DNA from 4 places in the Priestia sp. FSL P4-0332 genome. Region 1 is predicted to be linked to each of the others. Evidence: riboswitches for the same ligand, from Rfam matches in the RefSeq annotation. Region 1 holds a riboswitch; each other region holds the start of a gene.
What was found. Region 1 has a riboswitch for cobalamin ahead of MKY06_RS13405 ((2Fe-2S) ferredoxin domain-containing protein). Riboswitches for the same ligand answer to the same signal wherever they lie in the genome.
Positions count from the first base shown of each region.

Region 2: another riboswitch for cobalamin. It lies ahead of MKY06_RS15030 (cobyric acid synthase); the one in region 1 lies ahead of MKY06_RS13405 ((2Fe-2S) ferredoxin domain-containing protein).
Region 3: another riboswitch for cobalamin. It lies ahead of MKY06_RS10225 (ABC transporter substrate-binding protein); the one in region 1 lies ahead of MKY06_RS13405 ((2Fe-2S) ferredoxin domain-containing protein).
Region 4: another riboswitch for cobalamin. It lies ahead of metE (5-methyltetrahydropteroyltriglutamate--homocysteine S-methyltransferase); the one in region 1 lies ahead of MKY06_RS13405 ((2Fe-2S) ferredoxin domain-containing protein).

Region 1 is NZ_JBBOUA010000001.1:2,640,566-2,643,774, reverse strand. It holds gene MKY06_RS13415 (M42 family metallopeptidase) at 1-735, shown strand, start outside; gene MKY06_RS13410 (hypothetical protein) at 1,088-1,246, shown strand; cobalamin riboswitch at 1,393-1,571, shown strand; cobalamin riboswitch at 1,690-1,869, shown strand; gene MKY06_RS13405 ((2Fe-2S) ferredoxin domain-containing protein) at 1,971-2,351, shown strand; gene cobJ (precorrin-3B C(17)-methyltransferase) at 2,365-3,209, shown strand, end outside.
Region 2 is NZ_JBBOUA010000001.1:2,950,941-2,954,149, reverse strand. It holds gene MKY06_RS15040 (APC family permease) at 1-356, shown strand, start outside; gene MKY06_RS15035 (YdcF family protein) at 415-978, opposite strand; cobalamin riboswitch at 1,126-1,305, shown strand; gene MKY06_RS15030 (cobyric acid synthase) at 1,398-2,924, shown strand; gene MKY06_RS15025 (FecCD family ABC transporter permease) at 3,130-3,209, shown strand, end outside.
Region 3 is NZ_JBBOUA010000001.1:2,029,962-2,033,170, forward strand. It holds gene MKY06_RS10215 (YpjP family protein) at 16-618, shown strand; gene MKY06_RS10220 (thioredoxin family protein) at 807-1,121, shown strand; cobalamin riboswitch at 1,212-1,344, shown strand; gene MKY06_RS10225 (ABC transporter substrate-binding protein) at 1,603-2,562, shown strand; gene MKY06_RS10230 (adenosylcobinamide amidohydrolase) at 2,651-3,209, shown strand, end outside.
Region 4 is NZ_JBBOUA010000001.1:3,463,739-3,466,947, forward strand. It holds gene metE (5-methyltetrahydropteroyltriglutamate--homocysteine S-methyltransferase) at 1-1,997, opposite strand, end outside; cobalamin riboswitch at 2,148-2,336, opposite strand; SAM riboswitch class I at 2,416-2,526, opposite strand; gene MKY06_RS18000 (hypothetical protein) at 2,607-2,858, opposite strand; gene MKY06_RS18005 (metallophosphoesterase family protein) at 3,158-3,209, opposite strand, start outside.

The DNA of each region.
Region 1 (3,209 bases):
ATTGAAACTTCATCAGGAGAAGTATTTACAGGAACCATCCTTATGCATCAAACATCTGTTCATGTGTATAAAGATGCAGGGAAAGCTGAGCGGAATCAAGAAAATATAGAAATTCGACTGGATGAAAAAGTACATAGCGCAGAAGATATTCGCAGCCTTGGAATTGAAGTCGGCGACTTTGTTTCGTTTGATCCTCGTGTAGAAATAACAAAAAGCGGTTTTATTAAATCTCGTCATCTCGATGATAAAGCAAGCGTAGCTTTATTGCTTCAGCTCATGAAAACAATTCAAGAAGAACAGATCGAACTGCCATACACTACGCACTTTCTCATTTCAAATAATGAAGAAATTGGGTACGGAGGAAATTCCAACATTACGCCTCAAACAGTAGAATACTTAGCGGTTGATATGGGTGCTATGGGAGATGGACAATCTACTGATGAATACACCGTGTCTATTTGTGTAAAAGATTCAAGCGGCCCATATCATTACGGTTTGAGAAGGCATTTGGTGGAGCTAGCTAAGCAGCATGATATTCAGTACAAATTAGATATTTATCCGTTTTACGGATCAGATGCTTCTGCTGCTATTCGTGCCGGACACGATATCGTACACGGCTTAATTGGTCCAGGAATTGATTCTTCTCATGCGTTTGAGAGAACGCATCAAGATTCATTGAATCATACGTATAAGCTTCTTTATTACTATGTGCAGTCGAACATGGTTCTGCTTTAAGAAAGGAATATTTAATTAATGTATTTTTATGCAAAATAAAGAACAGGACGGGATTGTGATGTCTGTCCTTTCCTTTCCTAAAAAAGAAGCCGGCTGTCCGGCTTCTTTTTTTAATAAATACTATATATTTTTTTACTGGTGAAGCAACAGTGGGTTAAAAAAGCACCTTTTTTAAAGAGGTACAATACTGCTTAAACCTTTTGTACATTGTGTTCATTTACAGAAGTTAAAATGTTTTTAAATTTTTAAAAGTTTCTTGTGACAAGTTTTGTAGAATGGGTTTTCAAAAGGAAATGGTTTCAGCATAATGTGGATATAGCGATCACTACAATAATCGGAGGCGAATCTTTTCATGTGGGTACTGACGGTATATGCTGGAAAAGAAATGAAAATGTTTGAATTTGAAACTGAAAAACAGGCGAGAGAAGCTTTTGCTAAAACAAATGGCTGTAAAGTTCTTTCAGAAGTTGTGTATTATAATGATCCTCATTTAACATTAGTAGCTATATAATGAAAAAACAAGAGCTGATTTTATGCTCTTGTTTTTTTATAGATACTTGTATCTTCCGAAAAGAATAGAGTTGAAATAAAAAAAAATGTACGCTATGATATGGTAGTTACTTCTATTATTCTGATAGTTTAAAAGGTTCATATATATCAAACAGCAACAGTAAAGATGCCAAGAAGGCTTAATAGGGAAACTGGTGAAATGCCAGTACTGTCCCCGCAACTGTAAGTGTGGACGAACGAGTATAACCACTGTGAAAAAATCACGGGAAGGTTTTCAAGTAGAATGATACACAAGTCAGGAGACCTGTCTTTATTGTGAAGTTTCTATTTCTCCGGGGAGCGGGAAGGGAAACGTTGGCTTAAAGTGGCATTCGTGTACACTCTTATTCTGACGTTTTACCCGCTCGCATATTAGCGAAGTGGGTTTTTCTCATATCCTAAAACTACATATCGTGCAAAAAAGGTGCGCAATGTTCACATTGCGTTAAATGGGAAGTCTGGTGTAAAGCCAGCGCGGTACCCGCCACTGTGAAGAGGAGCTGATTGCATATGCCACTGTATTCGGGAAGGCGCAATCAAGTGATGAATCGAAGTCAGGAAACCAGCCTTTTTCTAATGCGAAGCTTACCCTACGGGATATAGGTGGAAGTGCAAAAACTTAGTTTGAATTTTCTGCGCCTCTATCATTGATAGAGGCGCTTTTTTTAGTAAAGGAGCGAATGAGTGTGACGACGTGGAACTTAAATGGAACAAAACATCACGTATTGATTTGTAATGGAAGCAGCTGTATGAGAAAAGGTGGAGAAGAAGCCACGCAGGCTATTCGAAATAAAGTGACGGAACTGGATTTGGATGAAACGGTTCATACAACGCGTACGCGCTGTAACGGACGATGCAAAGATGCTCCTGTAGCTATCGTCTATCCTTCAGGAGATTGGTACAAGCAGGTCACTGAAACCGTGGCTCACCGGATTGTCAAAGAGCATTTAGCAGGAGGCTGCAGTATAAAGGAATCGCTTATTTATGAATGTGATCAAAATGGTTTCGTTTCTCCGGAAAACAGTGACTCCATAGAAGGAATTGACAAAGTAAAAAGTAACGCATAAAGGAGGAGCTAGCATGAAAGGTAAACTGTTAGTTATTGGATTTGGGCCAGGAAGCTTTGAACATATTACACAGCGAGCAAGAGAAGCCATTCAAGAAAGTGATATGATCATCGGTTATAAAACCTATGTGGAACTAATTCAAGGACTGTTAACGAATCAGCAAATTATTAGTACGGGAATGACCGAAGAAGTAAGCCGTGCACAAGAAGCTGTAAAGCAAGCTGAAGCGGGCAAAACCGTAGCTGTCATTTCAAGCGGAGATGCAGGAGTATACGGAATGGCAGGCCTTGTGTATGAAGTGTTGATTGAAAAAGGCTGGAAAAAAGAAACGGGCGTAGAGATGGAAGTAATTCCTGGCATTTCGGCTATTAATTCATGCGCATCTCTCCTTGGAGCGCCCGTGATGCACGATGCTTGTACGATTAGTTTAAGTGACCACCTTACGCCTTGGGAGCTAATCGAAAAAAGAATTGAAGCAGCTGCACAAGCAGATTTCGTAGTGGCTTTTTACAACCCAAAAAGCGGAAGACGAACAAGACAAATTGTTGAAGCGCAAAGGATTCTATTAAAGTACCGTTCCCCTGATACGCCTGTTGGTCTTGTTAAAAGCGCTTATCGTGACCGTGAAGAAGTCGTAATGACCAACTTAAAAGACATGTTAAACCATGAAATAGGCATGCTGACTACCGTTGTTGTCGGAAATTCATCTACATTCTTTTACGACGATTTAATGATTACACCGCGAGGATATCAGCGGAAATATACCCTCAACCAAACGGAGCAGCCGCTAAGACCGCATCAGCGACTTCGAAAAGAAGCAGAACCATGGGCTCTCGATCAAGAAGAGACTGTAAAGCA
Region 2 (3,209 bases), 310 kb from region 1:
GCGTTATTGCTCCTGTTTCATTTATTTTCTGTTCATACATCGTATATTGGTCAGGATGGACGACAATTTCTTGGCTGCTAGGATCACAGCTTCTAATGGTTGTTATCTACGTAGCGTTTAAGAAATATGTACCAACTGACGTCGTAAAATTTGCACAGCAGCTTAAATCTGCTTGGTGGCTAGTTGCTTATTATATTATTATGCTTGTTATCTCTTATCTAGGTTCATTTGGTGGAGGACAAGGTGTGCTAAGCAACCCGCTTGACTTAATTTTAATTGCTCTTGTTTCACTTGGTATTTTCTACTGGGCGAAATACACAGGTTTACCAAAAGCAGTTATCGATACAGATGATTAATAAAAAACACGGCATGAATTCATGCCGTGTTTTTCGTTTGTATAGGCGTGTACTCTATTTATTTATCAAACAGCCATGTTTTTAATATAGCAGCATACTCACGAAAGTAGGCTTGAAGTTTAATTGAATTTGGTGTCTTTGCGCCTAAAGGATAAACATCAAAACCTTGGCGCTTGGCAATAATAGAAGCGCGAAACAAATGAAAATCACTGCTAACAAGCACGACTTTTTTGTGTTGAATATCAACTTTCTGTTTAGTAAAAGTAAAATTCTCAAAAGTAGAAGTTGACTGATCTTCTTTTATAATTCGATTCTTTTTAATTCCTTCTTTCCGCAGAAAACGATAGGCTGCCTCTGCTTCAGAAATTTCTTCATCGGATCCTTTTCCGCCCGTTACGATAACTTTTGTTTGTTGATGTGCTTGTAAATAAGATAAGGCCGTCTTTACTCGTTCTTTTAAACTAGGAGACATTTGATCACCATCTACTTTAGAACCTAAAACGAGGACATAATCTGCGTTATGTGGAACAGACTTGTGAGCAGTTTGATACATACAAAAAGATATAATTACTATATAAAGAACAAGCGAACCAATAAAGGTATAAATCATTTTTTTCTTCAACTGTGAGCACCTTCCTAGCTATTTCATAAGATGTTTGGAAAATAATTGTTATTATAGCATACGAGACCCAAATAAGTATAAGCACAGTAATATATAATAATAGAAGAAAATCGTTATTGTGAATAGTTATAAAATTCGTTACAATAAAGAATAAATGATTTTAAAAGTGCCTCTAAGGAGGATAATAGGGAAATCGGTGTAAATCCGGTGCAGCCCCCGCTACTGTAAATGTGGATGAACCTGCAAAGACCCACTAGTCAAACTAGGAAGGGTGCAGAAGTAAAATGAAGCATAAGCCAGGAGACCTGCTTTTAAAAACCCCTTATTTTTCGGTGGGAGAAATAAGTCAAGACAATGTGTTAATGAGCGCATGACCAAACCTTGACTTTTACAGTTAAGGTTTTTTTATGTGGTAGGGAGTGGAAAAAGTGAAAAAAGGAAAACCGCTTATGATTCAAGGAACGCACTCAGACGCTGGAAAAAGCATGATTGCTACAGCATTTTGCCGTATTTTTAAAGAAGACGGCTATCAAACTGCACCGTTTAAATCGCAAAATATGGCGCTTAATTCATACATTACAATGGATGGAAAAGAAATTGGCAGAGCGCAAGGAATTCAAGCAGAAGCGGCTGGAGTAGAAGCAACAACCAATATGAACCCTATTTTAATTAAACCAACTCGTGATCATGAATCTCAAATTGTCGTTCACGGAAAACCGCTACGTAATATGTTTGCTTTTCAGTATCGGCAAGAATTTTTTAATGAAGGTTTAAACGTTATCACGGAAGCTTATAAAGAGCTTGCCAGTCATTATGATCGAATTGTGATTGAAGGCGCTGGAAGTCCTGCTGAAGTCAATTTGAACGATCGGGAACTCGTAAATATGCGCGTTGCAAAAATAGCCCAAGCGCCTGTTGTGTTAGTAGGAGATATTGATAAAGGAGGAGTTTTTGCGAGCCTAGTGGGTACTCTTCAATTGCTTCCAGATGAACACAAGTCTAGAGTTATCGGGGTGTTAATTAATAAATTCCGAGGAGATTTAGAACTTTTAAAACCAGGTTTGAAGTGGTTTGAAGAATACACGGGTGTTCCGGTTCTAGGAGTTATTCCTTATATGAACAACGTGGAAATTGATGCGGAAGATTCGTTATCACTTAGAAATTACTCAACGCTTGTGAATCCGTTAAAAGAAATTGATATTGCGGTTATCTCGTACCCGCGCATCTCAAATTTTACAGACATCGATCCTTTAAGTTTAGAAGAAGACTGTCACGTGAGGCTTGTAACCAAGCCGTCGCAATTAGGTACGCCTGATTTAATTGTTTTACCAGGAAGCAAAAATACGATTGAAGATGCTCAGTTTTTACAAGAAAGCGGCCTGGCTCTAGCCATTAATCAAGTTTTGAACACAACGAACGTTCACGTCATTGGCATCTGCGGAGGATATCAAATGCTAGGGGAGACAATTACAGACCCTGATGCAGTAGAATCTCGGATTGAATCCATTAAAGGGCTGGGCTTGCTTCCGGTGGAAACCGTTATGACAAACAGCAAAAAAACAGAAAGAGTTTCTGGGTATGTCCAGCTAGAAAGTGAAAGAGTTTCGATTGAAGGCTACGAAATTCATATGGGAAAGACGTTTTCTAAGAGCACCACGGAAGCTTTTGCAGTGGTAGAGCATGAAAAAGAAGGAACGGTTAAAGACAACGTCATTGGCACGTATGTTCATGATGTGTTTCATAACGATGCTTTGCGCAGAGCTTTGCTTAATCAAATTCGTAAACATAAAAAATTGCCGCCTATTACGGACACATTCAACAGTCGCCTGCAAAAAGAGGAGTCTTTTTCAAAAGCAGCAGCATATGTGAGAGAAGCCGTAGATATGGAAAAGCTGTATCATTTAATAGACAACTATAAAAGCCCGGAGCAAACACAAAAAGTATAGCTTGTAGGGGCTTTCGCTTGTTTTTTTACCGAGAACTTTAGTACGCTATTCTACGTTGCCTAGTTCAACAGTCTAGCACTCGTAACAAATAAAAGATGATTGTTTCCAACTTAATGCATGGTGGAAGCATGGTTTATGGACAGGAAAATGAATGGTTAATGTAATGTAAAACATCACGCCTCGTTTCCTAGAGGAGCTGAACGTATTGATTTTTAAACGTATTTTTTTTAACAAAGCATCTATTTTATACATAGTCAGTTTATTTATTGTATGTACTTCGGTAAT
Region 3 (3,209 bases), 610 kb from region 1:
AAAGGAAAGATACGAATGCCTAGATGGATAAAAAGAATGCTAGTTGTATTTATTACAGTATTTACATTTGGGCTTGTCACTCCACCAGAATATTTATACGTTGATGATGCAAAAGCGGACAAGCAACATAAAGCAGGGTATGTAAGAGAAACAACTCCTGTCACAGCTGTTATAGAAGATATTCATTTGCCATATGAAGAACCAAAATATGAAGACGTTTCATCATTTGTTACGTATGCAATGGAATCAGCTGAAAAACAGTCAGTGGAAAAATTCGGAACAAAAATTGGGCCTGTCATTGAAGACGAATTTCGTCAAGCAGTGTTACCTAAAATTGAAGAAGTGCTGACCGACATTGGCACTGAACGTGAACAGTCAATTCAGAATCTCGAGATAAGCGAGCATCCTGCTGCTGGCTACGGTGAAAAGATTTTCCATGTATATGACCGGGAGACCGGTCAGGACTTAATACGGTTTCACGTACGGCGTGAAAATCCTCCAAAAGATGGATACTGGTTTAATTTTCACTATCATGCGGCTGCAGATAATTTTCAAAAGCATTATGATTTAGGGAAAATTTATTGGAACCGAAACATGCCGCCTAAATGGTTTAGCTGATAATAGACACAACATTCTACGATTTCGAAATGTTAGCTTTTTTAAGCTAGCATTTTTTTACGTCTAAAACCGTTATGGTCTAAATAAGCTGAAACATTAGCACAACGATAAAAAAATCGTTTATAATGAAGTCAGACTTCTTACCATAGAATAGTGAGAAGGAACGAATAGATGCTGGAGGTAACACGATGAAACAATTTACGGAAGAAAAACAATTTCGCGAACAAATTAAGAACGAAACACTAAGCGTTGGGATTTTTACGACAACGTGGTGTCCTGATTGCAAACGTTTGGATATGTTCATTGATGAAATCGTTGACGAAAATACAGATAAAGCATGGTTTAAAATTGACAAGGATGAGTTTGAAGAACTTTCTGCTGAAAACAATGTAATGGGTATTCCTTCTCTTCTTGTATATAAAAACGGTGAAAAAATTGCACACTTGCACAGTGCAAATGCTAAAACGCCTGAAGCGGTCCGTGAATTTTTAGCAACTCTTTAATTCCTGAAGCTGCGAGAGCATTCTCGCAGCTTTTTTTGTGAGAATGGCTATTTCCATTTTTCCATGAGTGGGGTATACTAGGACAAGTGAATAATCGTAAAGCAATAAGGTCTCAATTTAAAGATTGAGTGAAAAGGGAAGTCTGGTGAAAAACCAGCGCGGTCCCGCCACTGTAAGCGCTTTGTGCGTAAGTCAGGAGACCTGCCTTATTGTTAGCTGTGAAACCTTCGAGGAAGGGTGAAGCAGGGTAATGAACATACTTATCAAGTATAGTGAACGGATTCTTTTCCTGCTTATCTTGACGTTACCTGCTTTGCTTTCAATTGAAAGTAAAGCTTTTTTATTTTGAAGCTGCCGGCGAGCAGTATACATAGTCAAAGCGGAAAAACGGGATAGCGCTGCTTTTTGCATGATCATTTGCTTTTTCTTTAACGTGGAGGTTTCGTATTCACAATGAACAATATATAGGGGGAGTATTTAGATGAAAAAATGGCTTTCGTATTCCATTATTGCACTGTTAGTCATCGTACTTGCTGCATGCGGTGCAGGCAGCCAAAGCAACAGTGATAAAAAAACGAAGCAAGATACGGCACAAACGTCACAAGCTGCATTTCCAGTGAAGGTAAAAGACGCGCGTGATAAAGAAATTACGTTGAAAAAACAGCCTAAGAAAATTGTTTCATTAATGCCAAGTAATACGGAGATTGTATATGCCCTTGGCCTTGAAAAAGAATTAGTCGGTGTTACAAGCAACGATGATTATCCTAAAAGCGTAAAGAAAAAAGCGCAGGTAGGAGATATGAACGTTAATGCAGAAAAAGTTATTGCTTTAAATCCTGATTTAGTGCTGGCACACGCTTCAAGTATGGGCGTTTCGGATGAAGTATTTAAACAAATTGAAAGTGCGGGTATTCCGGTATTTGTTGTAAAAGATTCAACAACGTTTGATACGGTTTATGATTCTATTACGCAAATCGGTAAATTAACAGGTAAAACAAAAGAAGCTAATCAAACAATTAAAGACATGAAAGAAAAAGTAGCTTCAATTGAGAAAAAAGCAAAAACGATTTCAAAAGAAGATCGTAAAAAAGTATGGATAGAGGTATCAGGAGCTCCTGAGATTTATACAACAGGAAAAGGTACGTTCATGAACGAAATGCTTACTATGATCGGTGCTGATAACGTAGCGGGTAGTGAAAAGGGTTGGGTTAAGTTTTCTGAAGAGCAAGTTGTTAAGTTAAACCCTGACGTTATTATCGCAACGTATGATGCAGACAAAAATGAGATTATGAAGCGTCCCGCTTGGAGCAGCATGACTGCTGTAAAAGAGGGTAACATCGAGAAGGTTGATCAAAACAAAATCAACCGCTTAGGACCTCGTATTGTAGATGGCTTAGATGACTTAGCAAAAGCAGTATACCCTGAGGTGTACAATAAATAAGAAGAGGGACCATATTCCAGTTCGAATTGAAAAGGGGATTGGTCCCTTTTCACATCTTAAAATTGAAGAACGGCCTGAGCTTTTAATCATGAAAACCGAGACTTCTTATAAAACATACAGCTCAGGGGTTTTAGGAACAGGTATTACGGAAACGGACACCTTTTACAATCGATTTGTTCACAAAGACTATTATTCAGATACTCCTTCTATGGAGTATGAGCAATATTTGATGAAAGAAAATGTACGCCATGAGCAAATCGTAGGGTTGATGACAGCCGTTTGGTTAAAAGAAAGAGCGGTTTACTGTTATGAAGGCTACGGAGTAAGAGTAGCTTCCGTGATAACGGCTGGAGTAGGAAACGCAGTAGATATTACAGCTGACGAAGCTGTCCCGTTCTATTCCTCTCCCGGTACAATTAATATGTTTTTTTTCGTGGAAGGTACGCTTACGGATGCTGCGTTTTTACAGCTTTTTATTGCGGCCACAGAAGCTAAAACAAAAACGCTGTCACAGCTGGGGATCATAGATCCAGCTACAAAGACTATTGCTACGGGAACATCTACGGACAGCATCTCAGTTGCAGCGTCTCAGCAAGGACCATTATATGAATATGCAGGCTCTATGACCGCTTTAGGTCAAGCGGTAG
Region 4 (3,209 bases), 820 kb from region 1:
TCGGCATCAAGCGCTTTGATGGCATCAATAATCTCTTCGAATTCTGAATAGCACATATGCGTGTGAATTTGCGTCTCGTTTTGCACCGATACCGTTGCTAGTTTAAATGCATACACCGCAGCGTTCAAGTAGCTGTCCCAGTTTTCTCGTTTTAACGGCAATCCTTCACGCAGTGCCGGTTCATCTACTTGAATCATTGAAATGCCCTGACTTTCAAGTGCTTCTACTTCTTTTCTAAGAGCAAGCGCAATTTGATTTGCCACGTCGTAGCGCGGGATATCATCACGCACAAACGACCAATTTAAAATCGTAATCGGACCCGTCAGCATTCCTTTAACCGGCTTATTTGTTAGAGACTGTGCGTAGACCGTTTCTTTGATCGTCATCGCCTGCTCATACGATACATCTCCGTAAATAAGCGGCGGCTTCACGCAGCGAGAACCGTAAGATTGCACCCAGCCAAACTTCGTAAACTGAAAGCCTCCTAATTTCTCACCGAAGTATTCGACCATGTCCGTACGCTCAAACTCTCCGTGCACAAGGACATCTAAGCCGATGTCTTCTTGAATTTCAATCCATTTTTTTATTTCCTCGTTAATGTACGCTTCATATGCTTCATCGCTTAACTCGCCTTTACGCCATTTTAAACGCTCTTTTCGCACTTCTTTTGTTTGCGGAAAGCTTCCAATCGTTGTCGTTGGAAGAAGCGGCAGTTGAAACGCTTCTTGCTGAACGCGTTGACGTACGTCAAACGGCGCTTGTCGCGCTGCTTTATAGCTGTGCAGCTGCTTCAGCTCTTTTTGCACGTCTTGATGATTTCGAAAAGATGAACCATTTAATGCTTGAATCGCCTGTTTGCTTACGTTTATTTCTTCTTCTATCGACTCTTTTCCTTGCTGCACTGCTTTTGTTAAAAGCGTGATTTCCTTTAGCTTTTCATCTGCAAAAGAGAGCGCATTTTTCAATACTGGATCAATGGTTTCTTCATTTTTCACCGTGACAGGAACATGTAATAAACTTGATGAAGGCTGCAGAATCAAACGGTCTTTTGATACGGCTTCTTCAATTTCACTAAGCGTTAAAAGCTGTTCGTCCAAATTTTCACGCCAAATATTTCGTCCGTCAATCACTCCCGCAGCCAGCACTTTATCAGTTGGAAAACCATATTTATTAAGCACAGTGAGATTTTCGCCTCGGTCATGCACAAAGTCTAAACCGATTCCTTCAACAGGAAGAGACACAACTTCTTTGTAGTGATCAACGCTGTCAAAATACGTTTGCAAAATGACTTTTACATTCGGTGCTGCTTCCTTCAAAGTTTGATAGACTTCTGTGTAAAGCGCCAGTTCTTCTTTTGATAGCGTTGTAGATAAAATTGGCTCATCTATCTGCACCCACTCTACTCCTTCTGCCTGCAGCTCCGCTAAGATAGTTGCATAAAGCGGAACAAACTGTTCAACTACTTCTTTAAACTCACTTTTTTTATATCCTTTTGACAGCTTCACAAATGTTACTGGACCTACAATCACGGGCTTTCCTTCAATATTCAGCTTTTCTTTTGCTTCTTTGTAAAACTGAAGCGGGCGATTTTCTACAAGTACCGGCGTACATTCCTCAAGCTCCGGTACGATGTAGTGATAATTTGTGTTAAACCATTTTGTCATCGTAGAGGCTACCGCACCTTTTGTTCCTCGGGCGATGTCAAAATACGTTTCAAGCGATACTGGTCCTCCGTTATACTCAAAGCGCTTTGGCACTAGACCGAACATAACAGCTGTATCTAACACGTGATCGTATAAGCTAAAATCGCCGACTGGAATCAATTCAATTCCTGCGTCACGCTGTTTTTTTAGATGCGCTAGACGAAGAGCTTTAATTTCTTGAAGAAAGATACCTTTCTCTAGCTTTCCTGCCCAAAACTGCTCAAGCGCTTTTTTCCATTCTCGTTTTTCACCAATTCTTGGATAACCTAAGTTCGAACTTTTTACACTGCTCATTTTTTCCACTCCCTGTATATTTTTTTATCGGTAAACTAAAAAATCTCTCTTTTCGAAATGAAAAGAGAGATAATACGCATACTTAACTAGAGTTGAGACAGCCTGTTTTTCTCAACACGTATTCCTCACTCCTCTCTATATCCCGTAGAGCTTAAGTGCATACAACAGGCAGGTCTCCTGACTTAGGTTCATCGCTTCCTATCCCTTCCCATTTCAACATGAAACAGTGGTTAATAAGTTGCTCCCCATTACAGTGGCGGGACCGCGCCGGCTTTTCACCGGTCTTCCCTTTTAAGCTGCGTACATTCGTTACACAGCACCTGATGCATTTTTATAAAATTGTCCATTCAAAACATATTCACATAAAATAAAAAGCCTCTCTATCACGAATAGAGAGGCATAGTATCTATGAAATCCTCTCTTATTTTTCAAAGCTGTACGCTTTGCAGGATGTAGCACCTTTTCAACAAGAATGTTAAATGGTTGCCGGGCTTCACAGGGCCAGTCCCTCCGCCTCTCTCAATAAGAGTTTTAATTGTTTATAATATTTTGAATGTAGAGTCATCTTAACACCTTAGATTTATGTTGTCAAAAGAAATTTCAAAAAAATTAGTTTTTAGGAGGCGCTGACGCTAATTTTTGCCTTAACAATTTGTAATCGTCTTTTCGGTGCGTTTCAATTAAATCTTTGGCTCCCTGGTGATATCCTGACGAATAAATATACTCTACCGCTGTTTCGATAAGCTTTCTTTTTTCTTCGGCACACTCCCGGTCCATTAAGGGGAACAGTCTACCTAAAAGGTCATTTAAATCTTCCTTGATAAAACGATCAAGTCCTTCTTGCATCTTTTCGTTTGCCATGATTGCTCCTCCATTTGCTGTGTATGTTCTAAGCCTCTATAAACAGGCATTTCACTGTAAATTTTAAGATAAAGTTAAGTCATTAAACAGTATATCAAGTGAATGTTTTTCTTCAATTACATATGTAATACAAATATATGACAAATATAGAGAATATATCATCATTCATTATCTATTATAACGTTTGACTGAGCCTTCTGCTACAAGGTTTCTGTAAACATTATGCATAATCTTCCAAAAGTCTGCCTGTGAATTACGGGCAGGCTTTTGGCTAAACATAGCTTTCTATTCTCTTGTTTTTACAAACAATTTCTTCGAGGTCGTCCAAAATCCTTCCAAAGAAGAGGTCCT